3 regions of the Kerstersia sp. genome follow, and region 3 is predicted to be linked to each of the others. Evidence: predicted binding sites of a transcription regulator. Region 3 holds the regulator's gene; each other region holds the start of a gene.
The links. Region 3 encodes sigma-54, which starts transcription at its own class of promoters, with help from an activator protein. Its sites were predicted from a motif close to TGGCANGNAANCTGCTTT; they were not measured.
Positions count from the first base shown of each region.

Region 1: a site for sigma-54 is predicted at 1,584-1,601, ahead of ACTJGZ_RS13700 (P-II family nitrogen regulator). Genes of this name have one in related genera too.
Region 2: a site for sigma-54 is predicted at 1,702-1,719, ahead of ACTJGZ_RS06235 ([protein-PII] uridylyltransferase). Genes of this name have one in related genera too.

Region 1 covers NZ_JBQEKA010000086.1:6,479-9,901, forward strand. Annotated here, with positions in the region: gene ACTJGZ_RS13690 (YifB family Mg chelatase-like AAA ATPase) at 1-871, opposite strand, end outside; gene ACTJGZ_RS13695 (accessory factor UbiK family protein) at 1,045-1,314, opposite strand; gene ACTJGZ_RS13700 (P-II family nitrogen regulator) at 1,641-1,979, shown strand; gene ACTJGZ_RS13705 (ammonium transporter) at 2,013-3,245, shown strand.
Region 2 covers NZ_JBQEKA010000017.1:2,307-5,729, forward strand. Annotated here, with positions in the region: gene ACTJGZ_RS06230 (FepA family TonB-dependent siderophore receptor) at 1-1,626, shown strand, start outside; gene ACTJGZ_RS06235 ([protein-PII] uridylyltransferase) at 1,819-3,423, shown strand, end outside.
Region 3 covers NZ_JBQEKA010000003.1:56,382-59,804, reverse strand. Annotated here, with positions in the region: gene ACTJGZ_RS01655 (TetR/AcrR family transcriptional regulator) at 1-24, shown strand, start outside; gene ACTJGZ_RS01650 (hypothetical protein) at 91-699, opposite strand; gene rpoN (RNA polymerase factor sigma-54) at 731-2,116, shown strand; gene ACTJGZ_RS01640 (MFS transporter) at 2,140-3,336, shown strand.

The DNA.
Region 1 (3,423 bases), on a different contig from region 3:
TGGGCCGGCTGCCGCCGCCCACCAGCGCCGCCGTGGAGACAGAATGATGGGGCGCGCGAAACGGCGGCGACTCTGTCAATGCGGGGCGCTGGCGCAGCAAACCCGCCAGGGCTGCGGCTTCCAGGGCCTGGCGCTGCGCCAGCGGCGGCAACAGCCCGGGCAAGCGCTGCGCCAGCATGCTCTTGCCTGTGCCCGGCGGGCCCAGCATCAATAAGCCGTGATCCCCTGCCGCCGCGACCTCCAGCGCACGCCGGGCGCTGGCCTGCCCCCTGACATCGGACAGACACGGCGCCGGCGCCGCGGGCGCCAGCGGCAGCGGTGGTACGCCCGGCAAGGCTTCGCGCCGCTCAAGATGCCCCGCCAGGGCCTGCAGGCTGGGCGCGCCGATGACATCCAGGCCTGGCACGTTTGCCGCCAGGCGCGCGCTTTGCAAAGGCAGGTAGAGCCTGGCGCCAGCATCGGCAGCAGCCAGCGCCATGCCTAACGCGCCCGCAACCGGCACCAGCATGCCGCTCAGCGACAATTCACCTGCGAAGATATCTTTTGCCAGTGCCGCCTGCCCTGCCGCGCCATCCGCCAGTTGCAGCTGGCCGGAAGCCAGCAGCACACCAAGCGCAATCGGCAAATCGAAACGGCCGGATTCCTTGGGCAAATCGGCCGGGGAAAGGTTGGCCGTCAGCCGTCCGGCAGGAAATTCGTAGCCGCTGCTTTGCAGCGCGGCGCGCACGCGTTCGCGGCTTTCCCGCACTTCAGCATCCGGCAAGCCGACGATCTGGAACGCAGGCAGGCCAGGCGCCAGATGGACTTCCACGCGCACAGCGGGCGCTTCCAGCCCCGCCAGCGCACAACTTCCCAGTACGGCCAGAGACATGCCCCCTCCCATGCATCAACATGCCAGGAGTATGGCCCCTCACCTGCCCGCCGAATAGCGCAAGCGTGCTGAAAAGATCACGCCTGCGCCAGGCGCCGCCTCCGCGCCATCGCACTCAAGCGCCCGGGCCGCCTGCCGGGCGGCTGGCCAGGCTCGGCCAGCCCCAGGGACATTCAGTCCTGCGTGCCTGCCGCCGGCTGCTCCAAGGTGGCGATCCGGCTTTCCAGCGCTTCCAGGCGCGCTTCCAGTTCGCGCACCCGCGAACGCGTGGCGGCCAGCAAGTCTGCCTGAATATCGAACTCCTCGCGGGTGATCAGATCCACCCGGCTGAAGGCCTGGCTCAAAAAAGCCTTGGCATTGCGCTCGATATCGGCCGCCGGGGTCCGTGCCATCAGATCGGAGAATTTTTGCTGCAGGTCTGCAAGAAAATCAGTGCGGTTCATGCTGGTTCCAGGAAAAAAATCCAATGCCGGAAGTGTAAGCCACTTGCCGGAATTGCACTGCGCTTCCTCGCCCCGGCCCGCACCATTCCGGTGCAAACCGGCCGTCCTGCCCCGCCGCGCGCACTGCCTGCGTGCAGGGCTGCGCGTCCTTGCCCGGCGCAGCGCCCGCGCCATGCCCTCTGCCAGCCCGCTCTTTTCATCTTGGCAAAGCGTGCGCTCCCTCTGCACGCGCCCGCCCATCCCGCCATCCCGTCCGCCTTCTTGCCGCCTGGCACGCATCTTGCTTTGGGTGATTCAGGACTGCCCCAACCTCGCAAGGAGCCAACATGAAACTCATCATTGCCATCATCAAGCCATTCAAGCTGGACGAGGTGCGCATTGCCCTGTCCACCGCCGGCGTGCAAGGCATGACCGTCAGCGAAGTCAATGGCTTCGGCCGCCAGAAAGGCCATACGGAGCTGTACCGGGGGGCCGAATACGCCGTGGACTTCCTGCCCAAGCTCCGCATTGAGGCCGTCGTGCCCGATGCCTTGCTGGAGAGCACGCTGGAAGCCATTGAAGGCGCCGCCTATACCGGCAAGATCGGCGACGGCAAGCTGTTTGTCCTGCCCGTCGAACAAGCCATCCGCATCCGCACGGGCGAATCCGGCGAAGCCGCGCTCTGAGCCCCCACCCCTCACGCATAAAGGAAACTGATCATGGAAAACGCAGACATCGCCTGGTTGAGCGTCTCGACCCTGCTTGTGCTGATGATGGTGGTTCCCGGCCTGGCGCTGTTCTATGGCGGCATGGTGCGCGCCAAGAACGTGCTGTCCGTCCTGATGCAAACCACCTCGGTGTTTTGCCTCGCCGTCGTGCTCTGGTTTGTGTACGGCTACTCGCTGGCCTTCACTGATGGCAACGCCTTTTTCGGCGGTTTTTCGAAGCTGTTCCTCACTGGCCTGTTCAACGCCCCTGACAGCTTCGCGGAGTCAGGCAGCATCCCCGAACTGCTGTTCGCTGCCTTTCAGGCGACATTTGCCGGCATCACCTGCGCGCTGATCATCGGCGGTTTTGCCGAACGCGCCCGTTTCTCCGCCGTGCTGGTCTTTACCTTCGTCTGGTTCACGCTGGCCTATGTACCGATTGCGCATATGGTCTGGTACGGCGGCGATGTTCCCGGGCTGCTGTTCGCCGCAGGCGCGCTGGATTTCGCCGGGGGCACCGTGGTGCACATCAATTCCGGCATCGCCGCGCTGACGGCTGCCGCCCTGGTGGGCAAGCGCCTGGGCTACGGCAAGGAAGCCCTGCAGCCGCATAACCTGCCCATGACCTATATCGGCGCCGCCGTCTTGTGGGTGGGCTGGTTCGGTTTCAATGCCGGTTCCGCCCTGGCCGCCAATAACACTGCCGTGCTGGCCTTCATGAACACCCTGATTGCCACCGCCATCGCGGTACTCGCCTGGTCGGTCATGGAGAAGCTGCTCAAGGGCCGTTCCTCATTGCTGGGGGCCGCGTCGGGCGCCATTGCCGGCCTGGTCGGCATCACGCCAGCAGCCGGCCTGGTCGGCCCGGTGGGCGCCCTGATCATCGGCCTCATCGCCGGGGTCGCCTGCGCCTGGTCGGTCACCTATGTCAAGCATTGGCTGCGCATAGACGACGCCCTGGACGTGTTCTGCATTCACGGTATCGGCGGCATCATCGGCGCCATTCTGACCGGCATTTTCAATGCGCAAGCCCTGGGCGGCCCCGGCATCACCAGCGCGGAAATCCCGGCGCAAATCTGGACCCAGGTGGAAGGCGTGCTGCTGACCATCGTCTGGTCCGGTATCGCTGCCTTCATCGCCTACTATGCAGCCAAAACCTTGTGCGGCAGCTTCCGCGTCTCCGAGGAAGACGAGCGCGCCGGCCTGGATATCGCCACGCACGGCGAATCGGCCTACCGCAAGTAAGCCCCAGTAAGCCCAAAGTAAGCCCCCCGGCAGCTCCCGCTGCCGCGCCGCAGCAGGTCAGGTTTCCGGCCTGCCGCGGCGCGCCATACCTGCGGGCAGGATATCATCACGCATTTCCTTCCCGCAGAAGCCAGGGCGCCACCCGGCGGCTCACGCCGCAGCGCATGACGGCAGCCCT
Region 2 (3,423 bases), on a different contig from region 3:
TACTCCGGGGAGTCGGCCTACAACAATATTCAGAACGGCCAGATTGTCATCGACGGCTTCAAGGACCCGCGTTATTCCCAGTATGGCGGCAAGCAAGTCTATTACATGGGCACGGATGTGTCCGAACTACTGGGCAAAACCACCAACAGCACGACGCGCAAGGCCTATTCGCTGAGCCACGATATGCATTGGGATCGCGCCAGCCTGCGCAGTTTCATCCAGCTGGAAGACACCGGCATCGACCGGCTGGTCGAAGGACTGGCTGGCGGCGGCGCCGGTTCACTGCTATCCAGCACGACCAGCATCAGCCAGAAAGCGCTCAGCTCGCATACCCGGAGCAGCCTGCGCAGCACGACGCTGAAAAGCGAGTGGTCCAGGCCTTTCGCTTTGCTGGGCATGGGGCACTTTCTGACGGCAGGCATTGAATACCAGCACAGCCGTCTCAGCGACCCGGAATCCATGTCGCAAAGCCTGCAGAGTCTTAAATTCAGTTTCAATGTGCCTGGCTTCGATCCTGATAAGGCCCGCAGCCCGCATAGTTCAGCATCCATCTGGTCCGTTTTTGTCTCCGACGAAATCGAACCCTGGGCAGGCGCCTTGCTCACCCCGGCAGTGCGCTATGACCATCACAGCCTGATCGAAAGCGCCATCAGCCCGTCACTTAATTTGCAGCAGGAAATCGGCGGCGGTTTTACCTTGCATACGGGGGTCGGCCAGACTTACAAGGCCCCCAATCTGTACCAAATGAATCCCGATTACCTGCTCTACAGCAATGGCAATGGCTGCTTCCATCTGCAACGGCGCTCTTACGCCGGCCAGGAGCAAGTTTACCGCTCGCCCTGCTTCCTGCAGGGCAATGACAAACTCAAGCCGGAAGCCAGTATCAACATGGAGCTTGGCCTGGAATACCAGGGCGAACGCCTGGCCGGCACACTGACCTATTTCCGTAATGACTACCGCAACCGCATTGAGGCCGGCACCAATCGGCGCCACTCCGAAAATACCTACACCCCGGATGGCCTGCTCGATACGCTCAGCATAGATATCTACCGCTGGGTCAATGTCCGCAAGACCTTGCTGGAAGGCCTGGAAGGCTCCTTGCAATGGGATATCACGGATAGCCTGCAATGGAACAATGCATTCAGCTACATGCATCGCTTCGAAACCTTCGATAAGGACTTGAGCAATGCCTACTACACCGCAGCGATAGAAAACACCGCCAATGAAGCCCGCGTCTCGGACCTGATTGCTGTCTTGCCCAAATACACCCTGGTCAGCAATCTGAGCTGGCAAGCCACGCCCGCGCTGATGCTGTCCGTGACAGGCAGCTTCTATGGCAAACAGAAGCCGGCGCAGCTCAATGAACATAATGTCGCAGAAGGCTTCTTCGCCAGAGACCTGGGCCGGGACGACCGCGGGGCGTACATGATTCTGGATATCGCAGCCTCTTATGACTGGAACCGCTACATGACGATTTCCGCCGGCATCAAGAATCTGCAAGATCGCCGCCTGTACCGCCTGGGCAATGCCAACAGCTATAACCTTGCGTCAGTGCGCGGCGCCGGGGCCAATACCTATAACGAACCGGGCCGGGCTTTCTATCTGGGTGTGAACGCGCAGTTCTGAAGCATGGCCCTGCCACGCGCCAAGACGGTGCCGAATGCGCACGGAATCCGTGCCGCATTGCCGCATCCTGGTGCCTGGCGGGGAATTTGCTGCGGCCGCGCCGGAATGTGCCGGATTGCGCCGAATCACGTCATACCCCGCCCGGCGCACTGCTTTATGATGACAGGCATGTCGCGCCCGGAATCTGCCACCATGCCTGCCCAGCCAGACCTGTCACCCATCAAAACACGCCTGCTCGCCCGCCGGGCCGCCGCGATTGCCTCTTACCGCGAACACCGCCGCCCCGACGACCTCTTGCATGAATTGCGGCTGATTGTGGACCAGGCGTTGCGGGCGTTGGCGAAGGTCTGCCCTTTGCCTGCCGACGCAACCCTGGCCGCCGTCGGCGGCTACGGGCGTGGCGAACTCTACCCATTTTCGGATGTGGACCTCTTGCTGCTATTGCCCCAGGCAGCCGGCGCGGAAGATGAAGAAAAGCTCGCGCATTGGGTGGCCGCGCTGTGGGATATCGGCCTGGAGCCCGGCCATAGCGTGCGTACGGTCGAGGAGTGCTGTAAAGAAGCCGCCAGCGACATCACGATTGAAACGTCGATGCTGGAATCCCGCTTCCTGCTGGGCAGCCGCACGCTGATGCGCCGCTTTGAAGAAGCGATTCAGCGGCAACTGGATCCAGGCCGTTTTTTCCAGGACAAACAGCTGGAAATGGAGCAGCGCCACAGCCGCTATCAGGACACGCCTTATGCCCTGGAACCCAACTGCAAGGAATCCCCTGGCGGCTTGCGTGATCTGCAAGTGATTCTCTGGATGGCCAAGGCTGGCGGCTTTGGCGACAACTGGCGCGCCATTGCCCGCAATGGCCTGCTGACCGACACAGAGGCCCGCGATTTGCGGCGTGCGGAACTGGCCTTCAAGGAACTGCGCATAGAACTGCACCTGATCGCCGGGCGCCGGGAAGACCGCGTACTGTTCGATTACCAGGCCAAGCTGGCAGAAGCCTATGGCATTGGCCCCAATGGCATGCGTCGTGCCAGCGAAGTGCTGATGCAACGTTATTACTGGGCCGCGCGCCTGGTCACACAGCTCAACACCATCCTGGTGCTGAATATCGAACAGCGCCTCTTTCCGCCGGCCAGCCAGGTTTCCATTCCGATAGACGAAGACTTCAGTAATGAGAACGGGCGCCTGGCGATGCGCCGCCACGACGCTTTCGAACGCAAGCCAGCCCTGCTGCTGCGCGCTTTCCTCTGCCTGCAGCAGCACCCCGAGCTCAATGGCATGACAGCAGCCACGCTGCGGGCAATCTGGCACAACCGTGACCGCATAGACGCGCAGTACCGGCGCAATCCGGTTAACCGCCGCCTGTTCCTGCAGATTCTGCAACAGCCCCGCGGCATCGTGCATGCGCTGCGCGCCATGACCATGCTGAATATCCTGCCGCGCTACTTGCCGGTATTCCGCCGCATCGTCGGGCAAATGCAGCATGATCTTTTCCACGTTTATACCGTTGACCAGCACACCCTGGCCGTGATCCGCTATGTCAGGCGTTTCACCATGGCCGAGCATGCCCAGGAATATCCGCTGGCCAGCCAGTTGATCGCCACGCTGGACCGGCACTGGCTGCTATATGTCGCGGCCCTGTTTCATGACATCGCCAAAGGGCGCGGGGGGGATCACTCCGAACTGGGCGCTCGCGATGTCCGGCGTTTCGCCATCGATCATGGCCTGGAATCCGAGGATGTGGATCTGGTGGAATTTCTGGTCAAGCAGCACTTGCTGATGTCCACCGTTGCACAGAAA
Region 3 (3,423 bases):
GTTTCAGTCGCGAGCGCGGCCTGATCCTGTGCCGGTTCCCGCATTATCCGGGCAATGCGCCCGGGTAATGCGGAAAATGCCGGCGGGTTGTCATTCTGTTTGCAGACGCGGTTCCTGCCGCTGCGGTTTGAATGGCGAACTCAGATTGGCGGGCGTGGCGGCCGCCGGTTCGACTGCCGGTTTCATTGCGGCGGCCAAGGTAGCGCTCTGTTCCCGGGCAATATGGAATTTTTCAATTCTGCCGCTGGCCAATTCCGCGACGGTGCGTTTCAGGTCGCCCAATGCCAGTGGCATATCCCTGTCTTGCCAAACCCAGTCCAGGACTGCGCGGCCATCGCTGGACAGGTCGCGGCATAAGGGCGCCAATTCGCCTGGCGGTACAATTTTTTCCCAATGACGGTTGATTTTCTCACGCGCCCAGGCGCGCAGCAGGGACAAGACTCCCAGGCTCAACAATGCTGCCAGCGTCCACCAGACATAGGGGCCGCTGCGCAAAGCCATATCCTGAGCATTGGCGCTGAACTTGGCAAGAAACTCATAACGCTGGGCCAGGCCGTATGACAGGCCTTGCCAGCAAACCCATAGCCAGGCCAGGGCGGCAACAACGATTATTCCTCCATCGCGCAGTAGCGCAGGCTGTGCTTTGGCGCGCAGATAATTATTCAACACTTGTAGATCATATTGGCTGGATGCAGTCATGGCGGGTCTTATGGTGCAAAATATGGTTCCCATGATACGACCCGCGCTGGAAATTCGCCAAAGTCAGCAGTTGGTGCTGACGCCACAGTTGCAACAGGCCTTGCGCCTCTTGCAACTGTCGTCGCTGGATTTGCAGCAGGAAATCGCGCAGGTACTGAATGAAAACCCAGTGCTGGAATTGGAAGCGCCGGAACCCGCCAGCGAAGGCGAGGCGCCGGACGAGCTCTTTTCCGGCGCTTCGGGCACGCGGCACGATGGGGATGATGATTTTTTTCCCGAAGCGGCAGCCACGCCTTCGTTGCGCGAGCATCTGCTGGCCCAGATCACCTGTACCCGTGCCAGCCGCCGTGATGTGGCGCTGATAACAGTTCTGATCGACGAGCTGGATGACAACGGCTACCTGGCCGCCAGTTTTGAAGACATCCTGGCGTATCTGCCGGTATCGCTGGAGGTGGAGCAGGGCGAGCTGGATGCGGCCTTGGCCTTGCTGCAGAACATGGAGCCGGCAGGGATTGCGGCGCGGAACATGAAGGAGTGCCTGCTGCTGCAATTGCGCAGGCCGGACCCGGCGATCTGGCCCGAAGCGCGTGACCCTGCCATTGTGGCCGTGGCGCGCCGCTTGTGCGACAGGCACCTGGAGGCTCTGGCGGCTGGCCGCTTGGCCTATCTGTGCGAAGAACTTAAGTGTTCACCGGCCGAGGTGCGTTTGGCGCATGCCTTGATCCGGCGGCTGGATCCGTATCCAGGCCGGGCGTGGACAGTGCCGGTGGCGGATTACGCCGTGCCGGATGTGATTGCATACCGTAGCGGCAAAACCTGGCGCGCCCGGCTCAATGGCGAGCTGATGCCGCGCTTGAGCGTAAATGATGCCTATGTGCAGGCCCTGGGCCAGGAGCCGCGGGGCAGCTATGAAGGTTTGCAGGCCCATGTGCAGCAGGCCCGCTGGCTGATTCGTCAGGTGGCGCAGCGTTTCGAAACCCTGTTGCGGGTCGCTGCCGAAATCGTGGCGCGCCAGCAGGCCTTTTTTGATTCGGGCATGGTGGCTTTGCGGCCCATGGTGCTGCGCGAAATTGCGGAAGCCCTGGGCCTGCATGAGTCCACGGTGTCACGGGCGACGGCGGGCAAGTATATGGCCACGCCGCATGGCACGCTGGAACTCAAGCGCTTCTTCAGTACTGCCGTGCCTGCGGCCGACGGCGAGTCGGCGTCAGCCGCTTCCATCCAGGCGATGATGCGCGAGATGCTGGAACAGGAAGACCCGCGCAAGCCCCTGTCCGACAGCCAGCTGATGAACAAGCTGGCCGAGCGGGGTGTGGAGCTGGCGCGCCGGACAGTGGCAAAATACCGGGAAGGGATGCGGGTGCCGACGGCCTCGCAGCGTAAAGCCATGGCCTTGTTGCGTATGGATGATTGTTAACGCCCGAGGGTAATAGCTGGCACATGGACGATTCTTCTTTCAGTTTGCGCAAGATTGCAGTGGCGGCCTACGGGCCGTCCGTCTTGTTCGGTGTTGGCATTGGAGCCGTGACGCCGGTGATCGCATTGAGCGTGCGCGGGCTGGGGGCGTCCTATGCCGTGGCAGGGCTGGTGGCTGCCTTGATCGGCCTGGGCTCGCTGGTGAGCAATATTCCCGCGGCACTGCTGGTCAATCGTTATGGCGAGCGGCGCGCCATGGTCGGGGCATCGCTGCTGAGCGCCGTGGCCATGTTGATTGCCATGGTGGCGCATACGGTCTGGATGCTGGCCGTGGCCACGTTGCTGGTCGGCGCGGCGGCCTCGGTGTTTCAGCTGGCCAGGCAGAGCTATCTGGTGCAGGCGGTGCCGCTGGCAATGCGCGCCCGCGCCATGTCCGTGCTGGGCGGAACCGCCCGCATAGGCGCGTTCGTGGGGCCGTTTGCCGGGGCAGGCCTGATTGCGCTGATGGATTTGCCTGGGGCCTATCTATTGGCATTGATCGCCATGCTGGGCGCCGGCGTGCTGGCCTACAAAGTGCCGGAGCTGGAACTGCCCGCGCCCTTGGCGACGGTAGGCGGGGGCAAGGTGTCGCTGGCGTCCATTGCGCGTTCGCATGCCAGTGTGTTCCTGACCCTGGGTATTGGCGTGCTGCTGATCAGCGTGCTGCGCGCTACACGCCAGGTCGTGCTGCCCTTGTGGGCGGAGCAGCTGGGCCTGGATTCCGTCGCCATTTCCGTGATTTACGGCCTGGTGGCGGCCCTGGATATGGCGGTTTTCTATCATGCGGGCAAGGTCATGGACCGGCACGGCCGCGTGTGGGTGGCTGTGCCTTCGGTCATTTTGATGGGCGCCAGCCTGATGCTGATGCCTTTCGCCTCAGGCGTGATTTCATTTATGGCGGCAGCCCTGATGCTGGGGTTTGGCAATGGCATCAGCTCGGGCATCATCATGACGCTGGCGGCCGATGCGGCGCCGGCGCAAGGGCGGCATCACTTCCTGGGGCTATGGCGGCTGGTTTCCGATGTCGGTTCCAGCGCCGGCCCGCTGCTGTTGTCCGCGCTGACAGGCGCCATTTCGCTGGCCGTGGGCACGTTCACCGTCGGAGCTTTGGGTTTGGCTGCCGCAGCCGTGTTCTGGCGCTACCTGCCGCACGGCCCCGGGCCTTACCGGCGCACGCGCTAGGAAGCGCTGCTTCTGTCTGCCAGGCCGCGCCCAGCCTGCCGCGCAGCCGCCTGGGGCGTCGGGAAAACCCGGTGTTTTTATAGGGGA